DNA from 2 places in the Streptomyces sp. G7(2002) genome. Region 2 is predicted to be linked to the other one. Evidence: riboswitches for the same ligand, from Rfam matches in the RefSeq annotation. Region 2 holds a riboswitch; the other holds the start of a gene.

Region 1 (5,582 bases), 4.4 Mb from region 2:
GCCGGGTGGCCGTCGGCGACACCGGCCACCGCCGCCGGGTCCCAGCCGGCGTCCTCCATCGCCTGCACCAGGGCGCGGGCGGTGGCCTCGGCCTCGTCGGCGGTCGTACGGGTGGCCGCGGACTCGTCCAGTCCGAGCGCCTCACGCAGACCGGGCAGGGCGGACGTACCGCCCCAGATCTGGCGGGCGCGGAGGATGGAGAGGACGAGGTTGACGCGGGCCTCACCGTCCGGGGCACCGCCCAGGACGTGCAGTCCGTCGCGGATCTGGGCGTCCTTGACCTCGCACAGCCAGCCGTCGACGTGCAGCAGGAAGTCGTCGAAGCCGTCGTCGTCGGGGCGTTCGTCCATCCCCAGGTCGTGGTCGAGCTTGGCGGCCTGGATCAGCGTCCAGATCTGGGCGCGGATCGCGGGCAGCTTGGCCGGGTCCATCGAGGAGATGGCCGCGTACTCGTCGAGGAGCTGCTCCAGGCGCGCGATGTCGCCGTAGGACTCGGCGCGGGCCATCGGCGGAACGAGGTGGTCGACGAGGGTGGCGTGCACCCGGCGCTTGGCCTGGGTGCCCTCGCCGGGGTCGTTGACCAGGAAGGGGTAGATCAGCGGCAGATCACCGAGGGCGGCGTCGGGGCCGCAGGCCGCGGACAGGCCCGCGTTCTTGCCGGGCAGCCACTCCAGGTTGCCGTGCTTGCCCAGGTGGACCATGGCGTCCGCGCCGAAGCCGCCGTCGTCGGCGGAGGCCGCGATCCAGCGGTACGCCGCCAAGTAGTGGTGCGAGGGCGGCAGATCGGGGTCGTGGTAGATCGCGATCGGGTTCTCGCCGAAGCCGCGCGGCGGCTGGATGAGGATCAGGAGATTGCCGCGGCGCAGGGCGGCCAGCACGATGTCGCCGTCGGGGTTCCGGCTGCGGTCGACGAACATCTCGCCGGGCGGCGGCCCCCAGTGCTCCTCGACGGAGTCCCGGAGTTGCTGCGGCAGCGTGGCGTACCAGCGCTTGTAGTCGGCGGCCGGGATACGGACCGGGTTGCGGGCGAGCTGCTCCTCGGTGAGCCACTCCTGGTCGTGGCCGCCGGCGTCGATGAGGGCGTAGATCAGCTCGTCGCCGTCGCCGGACTCCAGGCCCGGGACCGGCTCGGCACTCTCGTCGCCGAAGTCGTAGCCGTCCGCCCGGAGACGGCGCAGCAGCGCCACGGCGCTGGCCGGGGTGTCCAGGCCGACCGCGTTGCCGATACGGGAGTGCTTGGTGGGGTAGGCGGACAGCACCAGCGCGAGGCGCTTCTGCGCGGCCGGGATGTGGCGCAGCCGGGCGTGGCGGACGGCGATCCCGGCGACCCGGGCGGCGCGCTCGGGGTCGGCGACGTAGACCGGCAGACCGTCCTCGTCGACCTCCTTGAAGGAGAACGGGACGGTGATCAGCCGGCCGTCGAACTCGGGGACCGCGATCTGCGAGGCGGCGTCCAGCGGCGACAGCCCCTCGTCGTTCTCCTCCCAGGCGCTGCGCGGCCCTGTCAGGCACAGGGCCTGCAGGATCGGCACGTCCAGGGCGGCCAGTGCGCCCGCGTCCCAGGATTCGTCGTCGCCGCCGGCGGAGGCCTCGGCGGGCTTGCTGCCGCCCGCCGCGAGGACCGTGGTGACCAGGGCGTCGGCGGACCCCAGCGCCTCGATCAACTCCGGTTCGGGGGCGCGGAGGGAGGCCACGAACAGCGGCCGGGCGCGCCCGCCCGCCGCCTCGATCTGCTCGCACAGGGTCCGGACGAAAGCGGTGTTACCGCTCATGTGGTGCGCGCGGTAGTAGAGCACGGCGACCAGCGGGCCGCTCGCGTTGCGCCCTTCCCAGTCCAGCGGGCCCCAGGACGGGGCGGGCTCCGGCGGCTCGAAGCCGTGGCCGGTCAGCAGCACCGTGTCGGAGAGGAAGCGGGCGAGCTGGTCGAGGTTGGCGGGACCGCCGTGCGCGAGGTAGGCGTGCGCCTCGGCCGCGATACCGACCGGGACCGTGGACTGCTCCATGAGCTGGGCGTCGGGGGCCTGTTCACCGGTGAGCACGACGACCGGCCGGTGCTGGTCCTCGGCGAGCAGCACCTCCAGGCCCTCCTCCCAGGCCCGGATGCCGCCGAGGAGGCGTACGACGACGAGGTCGGTGCCCTCCAGCAGCGCGGGGAGTTCGGCGACGTCGAGGCGGGCGGGGTTGGCGAGCCGGTACGGCACGGGACCCGTGGCCGCGCGGGCGCTGAGCAGGTCGGTGTCGGAGGTCGACAGCAGCAGAAGCATGCGAGCGCAGGCCTTCCTCGGGGTATCCGCGCCCCGGGTGGTCGTATGGACGGCGGGAGTTCCTGGCTCACCCGGCAGTTGCCGGGTTCACAGTGGCGGGACCGCGCCGGATTCTCACCGGGCTTCCTCCCTTGGGCCGTAAGACCCTGCGCCGTCGCTGGCGTCGATGGGCCAGCCGACCCACCGACCTGCATAGTAAGGGCTGTGGACGGGGGAGGTAAGCGGGCCTCCGGACCGGCCGCGGCGGGACGGGGGGCGCGCGCCTCCGTACCCGGATCCGGACCGGGAGCTTGGCCGGATCCGGCCCCGATGAGCCACCCGCCTCCGTGGGTATGCTCGCGGCCATGCCGCCCTCCCCCTCGATACGGCCCCAAGGTGCCGAACCGCCCATACGGGACCGCGGTGACGCCTGCCCGGGAGCGCTGCGGCTGCACTCCGCCGCCGATGGCCACCTCGCCCGAGTGCGGCTGCCCGCCGGAGACTTGACGGTGCGTCAGGCCGAGGCGCTGGCCGACGCAGCGGACCGGCTCGGCGACGGCCACCTCTCGCTCACCTCCCGCGGCAACGCGGAACTCCGCGGCCTGGCGGACGGCTGCGGCGGCCGGCTCGCCGCCCTGCTGCGCGACGCCGGCCTGCTGCCCTCCGAGCGCCACGAACGCGTCCGCAACATCCTCGCCTCGCCGCTGGCCGGACTCGACCGGCACACCCCTTCTGACGTGCGGTTGTGGGCCCGTGAGCTGGACGGACTGCTCTGCGCGAGCGAGTCCGCGACCGCGCTGTCGGGCCGATTCCTCTTCGTCCTGGACGACGGACGGGGCGATGTGGCGGCACTCGGCGGGGATGTGAGCTTGGTCGCAGAACGGGGCGGGGCCGGGTCCGGGGATCTGTCCGGGGCCGGGTGCCCGGCCGAGGCCGGGGGTACCGCGCTGCTGCGGGTCGGCGACGATCCGGCGGCGCTGCGGATCGCCGGTCCGGACGCCCCGCGGGCCGCCCTCACCGCCGCCGAGGCCTTCCTGACCGCCGCCGCGGCGAGCGGCAGCGGCGCCTGGCGGGTACGTGAACTCCCGGACGGACACGGCCTGACGGCCCGGGCCGTCGCGGAGCGACTGCGCGCGGCGGGCATCGGGTGCGCGGAGGTGGCCGGGGAGGTGGCTGCGGCGGTGGCCGGGGCCGGGGACGTGACCGGTACCCCCGACGCGACCGGGGCGCCCGCACCCGCCTCCGCGCCGTGCGCCGAGTCCGTCCCGTTCACCGGGTCCGTCCCGTACGCCGGATCCGCCCCGCCCCCCGCCTCCGTCCCGTACGCCGACTCCTCCGCCCCCGGCGTCATCGAGGGCACCGACGGCGCCCGTGCGCTCTCCGTCCTCGCGCCGCTGGGGCGGCTGTCGGTCGCCCAGTGGCGTCTGCTGACCGCCGTCGCCGCCGAGGACGGTGCCGGCGCGCTCCGCCTCACCCCCTGGCGCGGCGTCGTCATCCCCGGGCTGTCCGCCGACACGGCGGCTCCCCGCCTGCGCGAACTGTCCGCCGCCGGACTGATCACCGACCCGGACTCCCCCTGGCACCGCGTCGGCGCCTGCACCGGCCGCCCCGGCTGCGCCAAGTCCCGTACCGATGTACGGGCCGACGCGACGGCCGCCGTCACCGCGGGCACCCCTGTCCCCGGCGAGCCAGGACCGCAGCCCGCCGCCCTGCGCCGGCTCCCCGTGTACTGGTCCGGCTGCGAACGCCGCTGCGGCCACCCGCACGGCGCCTGGGTCGATGTGCTGGCGACGGCGGAGGGCTACCGCGTCTCCGTAGTACAGCCGCAGAGCGCACCCGTCCCGCACCCCGCACCGGCGGCACCCTCCGCAGCTCCCTGCCCCGCCACCTCATGAACCGCCCCGACCCGCAGCTCCCTGCCCCACCACCTCATGAACCACCCCCGACCCACAGCGCCATGCCCCACCTCCAGAACCGCCCCGTACCCGACAACCCCGAGGCCACAGTGACCGCGTTCGACTACGAGAAGGACGGGGCGACGATCTACCGCCAGTCCTTCGCCACCATCCGCGCCGAGGCGGACCTCGACGGCTTGCCCGCCGACGTCAGCCGGGTCGCGGTCCGGATGATCCACGCCTGCGGCATGGTCGACCTGGTACGCGATCTGGCCTTCACCCCCGAGGTGGTGGCCCGCGCCCGCGAGGCGCTGCGCGCCGGTGCGCCGATCCTCTGCGACGCCAACATGGTCGCCAGCGGCGTCACCAGGAAGCGGCTGCCGGCCGGCAACGACGTCCTGTGCACCCTCACCGACCCCTCGGTCCCGGACCTCGCCGCCAAGATGGGGACGACCCGCAGCGCCGCCGCCCTGGAGCTGTGGCGGGACCGGATGGAAGGCGCCGTGGTCGCGTTCGGCAACGCCCCCACAGCCCTCTTCCGGTTCCTCGAAATGATCGAGGAAGGCGCGCCCCGCCCCGCCGCCGTCATCGGCATACCCGTCGGCTTCATCGGCGCCGCGGAGTCCAAGGACGCGCTGATCGCCCACCCGTCGGAGCTGGACCACATCGTGGTGCGCGGGCGCCGGGGCGGCAGCGCCATGGCCGCGGCCGCGATCAACGCCATGGCAAGCGAGGAAGAGTAAGCGTGAGCGAGCAGCAGCTGACCGGTCGCCTCTACGGTGTGGGCCTCGGCCCCGGCGACCCGTCCCTCATGACGGTCCGGGCGGTCCAGGTCATCGCCGGGGCGGACGTCATCGCCTACCACAGCGCCCGGCACGGACGCTCCATCGCGCGCTCCATCGCCGCCGAGCACCTCCGCGCCGACCACATCGAGGAAGCGCTGATCTACCCGGTCACCACCGAGTCGACCGACCACCCCGGCGGCTACCGGGGCGCGCTGGACGAGTTCTACGAGTCCGCGGCGGCCCGCCTCGCCGTCCATCTCGACGCCGGCCGCACCGTCGCCGTCATCTCCGAGGGCGACCCGCTCTTCTACGGCTCCTACCAGCACATGCACAAGCGGCTGGCCCACCGCTATCCGACCGAGGTCATCCCCGGCGTCACCTCCGTCAGCGCCGCCGCGGCCCGCCTCGGCAAGCCGCTGGCCGAGGCCGACGAGGTCCTGACGATCCTCCCCGGCACGCTCCCGGAGGAGGAGCTGACCGCCCGTCTGGCCTCGACCGACACGGCCGTCGTCATGAAGCTGGGCCGCACCTTCCCCACCGTCCGCCGCGCCATGGAACGCTCCGGCCGCCTCCCGGAGGCCCACTACGTCGAGCGCGCCACGATGACCGGCGAACGTACGGAGAAGCTGGCGGACATCGACGCGGAGACGGTCCCCTAC
Region 2 (5,582 bases):
GTCCCCTGTGAAGGATCCTTCTCGACACTTCACATCCTGCCGAGCCTCAATAAACGATCACTAAACGAATGGACGCGGTGTTCGCCGCCAAGGCGACACCCCGCCCGGGGAGGGTGGGGCATCGCTGTAGCCCTCGTCAGAGCAGCCAGTGTGCCCCCGGCACCACCAGCCCCAAGGCTGACCAGCCACACCAACAACGCCGGCGATACAAGCAGCTGCAGCTGGTGGCTCGCGCGAACCAGGAGGCCGCGGCGGCCCAGTCTTCACACCTGCGGGAGGTATCCCGAATGCACCCCCGAGACGGACACATCTTCTGGGCGCATGAACGCTCCGGCATCGAGTGCCGGTCGGTCAGTCGACGGTCGGCCAGTCCCACCCCAGCTGCAGGAAGAGACCGAGCCGGTCGGAGACACCGCGGATCTCGCTGATCCGGCCGGCGGTGACGGTGAGGACAAAGATCGCCTCGTTCTCGAAGGCGCGGCCGGTCGGCACTGGCATCCGGGGGTGGCTACCGGAACTCACGCCGTTCTGGGTGATCCGGGCGACGACCTTGTCGCCCTCGGCGATCAGTTCGTCGATCCGTGCACGGTAGGGCGCCAGTGCCGAGAGCTGGGTGGCGATGGCTGCGAAGGCCGCGCCGGGCTCATCCGGTTCACCATGGATGACCTTGTTGTGGTCCACCACGTCCGCCGCCAGGTAGTCGCCCAGGTCGTCGATGCGGGCTTGGTTGAGCGCGGTGAAGAAGTCTGTGACGAGCTGCTTGTTCTCGTTGGTGAACATGCCCCAATCCTTCTCTTACGACGTAAGGCTCCGACTGGGCCGCCACTCTTGCCTTACGATGTAAGAAAGTCAACTGGAGCTGTCGATAAATGGGAACGACCAGCAAGCGGGTGGGGCTCACTCGCGACAAGGTGCTGCGCGCGGCCCTGGAAGTCGCCGACCGGGACGGCGTCGAGAAGCTGTCCATGCGCCGCCTGGGCGCCGAGCTCGGCGTCGAGGCAATGACCCTCTACCACTACCTGCCCAACAAAGCCGCCCTACTTGACGGCCTGGTCGAGCTGGTGGTCTCAGCCGTGCGCCCCTCCTTCGATGGGCCGGCAGACGAATGGCCACTGCGCCTGAAGGAGTTTGCCGCGGCCTTCCGAGCTGAACTGCTTCGGCATACCGGGGTGATCGCGCTGGTAGCCACGCGCCCTGTCCGGTCCCCCGCAGCACTCCAGGCAGTTGAGGACACGGCAGCAGCGCTTGGGCACGCCGGGATCGCACCTGTCGAGGCCATGCGGATCGTCAACTCCGTCACCACACTGGTGATCGGGCACTGCCTTGCCGAAGCAGCTGACATCCCCGGGCACTCCGAGCAGCCCACCGACGATGCCTTCGCCCTAACCGCGTTCCCCACACTGTCCGAAGCGGTCGCGGGCGGACTCGGCACGCCAGCCGACCACCAGGCCCGCTTCGACCTCGCACTGGATGCCCTACTAGCCGGCCTCCGAGACGCCATCGCCAAGACAACGCAGAAGTAGACGGCATGTCGGCTGGCGATTGAAAGGCGTTCCGGGCCGGCTTGAGCAGGGTGCCTGGCCTTTGTCCAGAAGGAAGAACACCTCACAGTCCCGCATGGCCCGCACGGCAGCCAGAGTCACATGGTCCGGGTCCCCCGCGCCGATTCCGATCACGAGCACCGTCGGGGCTCCTCACCGGCCATCTCGCGGGACATGAGGACGCCGACCGGACTGCTCCGTCGCACATACGGATGGAACGGGGCGGCCGGACTCGGGGCGGAGGTCCGGGCTGTCCGCGCCGGGCTCCGCCTCCTCGCCGGAGTCTCCCGGTTACATGACCTGGATGTCGCGCAGCAGGCCGTCCACCACGTCGTCCAGGTCGAGGCGCTTCTCCACCGTATGCAGGTCGGTCAGCCCGGCGCAGAGGGTGACCCGGGGCGGTGCGAGGAGCTTGCAGCAGTCCTCGTCCGGCAGCACGGAGATCTCCGCGGTGCCGATGGACCGGGCTTCGTTGATGATCTCCTGCTTCTCCCAGCCGACCAGCGGCCGCAGCACCGGCAGGGTTGCCGCCTCGTCGACGGCGGCCATGTTCGCCAGGGTCTGACTGGCCACCTGCCCCAGGCTGTCGCCGGTCACCAGTGCCTCAGCCCGGGTCCGGTCCGCCAGCGCGGAAGCGGCGCGAACCATCAGCCTTCGCTGCGCAACGACCTGGAGCCGGCCGGCCCCCGCGATGGCCAGTTGCTTCTGTGCGTGACCGAGCGCGATGACGTGCAGTCGCCCACCGGGCTGGTAGCGGTTGAGTTCACGGGCGAGGGCGTAAGCCTTGTAGACCGAAGCGGCGTTCGTGTACGGAGCGCCGGTGAAGTGCACGAAGTCGCAGCGCAGTCCGCGGCGCATCGCCCGGTAGGCCGCCACGGGCGAGTCGTAGCCGCCGGAGAGCAGTACCAGGGCGCGTCCGCTGGAGCCCACGGGCAGTCCGCCCGGCCCCTGGTGACGGGTCCAGGAGACGTAGCTCTCCTTGTGGTCGATCTCGACCGAGACCAGTACATCCGGGCTGGAGAGGTTCACCGGCAGGGGACCGAGGGCTTCCCGGATACGGGCCCCGAGAAAGCGCTCGAACTGCGAGGAGGTCATCTCGAAGTTCTTGTTCCGCCGCTTGGCCCGCACGGCGAAACTGATTCCGGGCCGTTCCGCGCGAGCGGTGGCGAGCGCCTCCACGGCTGTCTCGGTGATGTCCGACACGGTGCTCGGAACGCGCAGGGCAGGCTCCACCGAGTTGAACCCGATCACCCGGCGGGCGCGCTCCACGAGGTCGTCCAACGGGACCTCGCCGCCGAGCACGGTGACGTTCTGGCCGGACTTGATCCATGTGGAACCGCCGATGCCGCGCAGGGCGCCGCGGAGGTTGTCGTGCAGCCGCTCGGTGAACAGGTGCCGGTTGCGGCCCTTGAGGAAGACCTCACCATGCTTGAGCAGGACACAGGGTCCGCTCGGGCGGGGCGCTCTGGGGGAGGGGCTGGAGGGAATGCTCGGTTCGCCGGGCACGAAACTCTCCTTCGCGAGTCGTCGTGAGGGCCGGCGCCGGGCCGCGAACGGGGTGCGGGCCCGCCCGCCCCCGCTCTGCGCAGGGCTGGGTGGAACACACCACTCGCTCAGCGGTCCCGCTGCCGGGACGCGTGAATCCGTGCGCGGCGATACACCCCGCACGAGCAGTGGCAGGTCTTCGGACTCATGGGCACATCCCGAAGGACCGGACACCTACTGACCGTCGCTTCCCAGGTCCCATGCGGGCCCAGTGCTTCATGACGGCGGTCGTTCCCACTCACCGCTGCGAGGCAGTCCCGGACTCCCACCGGGTTCCCTCTTGCGACACCCCGTCTGGCGGACGGGGCGAACCAGCTGCCGGTCCAGGGTAGACAAGGCGGATCGCATTCCGTGAACCAGACCTTGATTCTGCACTTTGAGTCGGGATGGCTGATTCGAGACTCTGTCGGGTATGGGAACGATGCGTCATTCTGGGAGTAGTGATTGGTACTTCAACTGGCTTAGTGCGTACTGTGCTTGGGGGAGCCGGTGGCCTACGTTCCCATTCTCAAGGGCAAGGTGGGGGAGTTTCTGGCACTGGGACATGCGTCGGCGGAGGTGCAGTCGCAGATACGCCCGGTGATGGAGGTCGTGCCCGACTGCGACGTTCGAGATCTTCTGGAGACCTTCTGCAACCGTGCCATGGACTACGTTCCGAATGGAATGGTCCTCACGGTCGATTGCGGAGCCTTACCGGCCGTGCGGGTGCTCAAAGGTGATGTGGGCGGTCCGATGGTGCGGGTCGGTGAGTCACTGAGCCAGCGGCAGGTCGCGATGCGCCCGGTCTTCAGAGGTACTGATACCGATGAGACGCTCGCTGAGGTTCGTGCGGTGATGGCGTGGCACCAGCAGGGCGGTTGTCTACGCATCTCGTCGGCTCGTGATGCACAAGAACTGCGCCCGGACGATGCACGAGTCCGCGAGATGCTCCGCACACTCCACGCTGTTCCGGAGGAAATCGATCTGCTCATTGACGCCGGACCCGTGCATTCTCGGGACAGAAGGGCGGCACTGACAGTTGAGGTGCTGGAAACTCTCCATCACATGGCGCGTTGGCCTTGGCGCCATGAGTGCGTGGCCGCCGGTGCCTTCCCGGTCAATCTGGCGAACTTCCCACGTGGACGAGCAACGCCGGTAGTGAGGGAAGACGCGCTTCTCTGGAAGCAGGTTTGCGATCGGTGGCGTGGAAACTTTCCTGATTTCGGCGACTTCGGTGTAACGCACCCGCGAATGCCGCTGAGGACTCGTGGGACTCCGCATCCCAACATGCGTTACACCACGGCGGCAGACTGGCAGGTCTTCGTCTATCCAAAGATCCGTCCCGGCAACGACGACTTCTTCACCCTCAGTCGTGACCTGGTCTCCTCGCCTCATTGGCCGCCCACCGGCGCGGGCACGTCGTGGGGAGACGCTCGTTTGCAGGACTGTGCGAAACGGCAGCGGGCGAAAGCAGGCGGCGGGACGGAGTGGCGAGCCTGGGCGACGTCGCATCATCTGGCCGTCGTGACGTCTCGGCTCACGGCTTTGGGCCGTCCCTGAACTGGCATGTAGTGGCCACCCGGGTGTGGGCGCCGCAATTGCGGCGCAGCCCCTGGGCGGCGAGCAGTCGGGCGTAGTCGTCCAGCCGGGCGTCCTGGATCCGCGGGCCGAGGTCCAGCTGCAGGTGCAGGCGTACGTCATGACGTCGGCCAGTCGGGCCAGTCGGGCCGGAAGCTGTTGAGGTAGGCGCGGTCGTACCGATGGGACCGTTAGGGCTGGTGGCCGAGGCACCCGGTGCGGACCGCAGCCCCCAACCCGCTGCTGCGTACCAGGAGTTCCAGCCCGTCTCGTGCGTCCCCGTGACACGCCGATGCCCGTCCTCGGACTTCGGTCAGCGCCTTGGCTGCGGTGAGTGGTGGTGGGACGGCAGACACTGCCGAACGCGACGTAGATCCACTGTGGGATCCGCGGCCGCCCGTGTGGATACTGATCACCATGCGTACCGACTTCGACCCTGCTGCCATGTCCCGCAACGAGTTCTACAAGCTCCTGACCGCGGTGGTGGTGCCGCGGCCCATCGCCTGGGTCTCGACGATCAGCCCTGATTGTGCTTCTGCGAACCTGGCCCCGCACTCCTTCTTTACGATCGCCAGCGTCGCGCCGCCCGTTGTGCAGTTCACTTCCGTTGGACGCAAGGACACCTTGCGCAATATCGAGGCGACTGGACAATTCGTGGTGAACCTGGCGCCGGAGGGGCTCTTCGAGCAGATCAATGACACGGGTACGGATTTCCCGCACGGGGTGAGTGAGTTCGAGGCGGCCGGGGTCGGTTCTGAGCCGAGTCTGCGGGTCAAGCCGCCGCGGGTGGCGGCCTCGCCGGTGGTATTGGAGTGCGAGGTGCACACCACGCTGGGAATCGGGGATTCGACCGTGGTGTTCGGGCGCGTGGTGCACGCGGTCGTGGCGCAGGACGTGCTGGTCGACGGGCACCCCGAAATCGCCAGGATGAAGCCCCTG

What was found. Region 2 has a riboswitch for cobalamin ahead of thiI (tRNA uracil 4-sulfurtransferase ThiI). Riboswitches for the same ligand answer to the same signal wherever they lie in the genome.
Region 1: linked by a shared signal. The riboswitch ahead of cobN (cobaltochelatase subunit CobN) and the one ahead of thiI (tRNA uracil 4-sulfurtransferase ThiI) in region 2 are both predicted to bind cobalamin.

The regions. Positions count from the first base shown of each region.
Region 1 is NZ_CP102609.1:4,853,112-4,858,693, forward strand. Features, by position in the region: gene cobN (cobaltochelatase subunit CobN) at 1-2,264, opposite strand, end outside; cobalamin riboswitch at 2,299-2,459, opposite strand; gene cobG (precorrin-3B synthase) at 2,597-4,138, shown strand; gene NUT86_RS20410 (precorrin-8X methylmutase) at 4,249-4,881, shown strand; gene NUT86_RS20415 (precorrin-2 C(20)-methyltransferase) at 4,884-5,582, shown strand, end outside.
Region 2 is NZ_CP102609.1:502,672-508,253, reverse strand. Features, by position in the region: gene NUT86_RS02260 (ester cyclase) at 352-780, opposite strand; gene NUT86_RS02255 (TetR/AcrR family transcriptional regulator C-terminal domain-containing protein) at 870-1,523, shown strand; partial or broken gene NUT86_RS02250 (SAM-dependent methyltransferase) at 1,578-1,676, opposite strand; gene thiI (tRNA uracil 4-sulfurtransferase ThiI) at 1,833-3,047, opposite strand; cobalamin riboswitch at 3,200-3,418, opposite strand; gene NUT86_RS02240 (beta family protein) at 3,576-4,625, shown strand; gene NUT86_RS02235 (flavin reductase family protein) at 5,061-5,582, shown strand, end outside.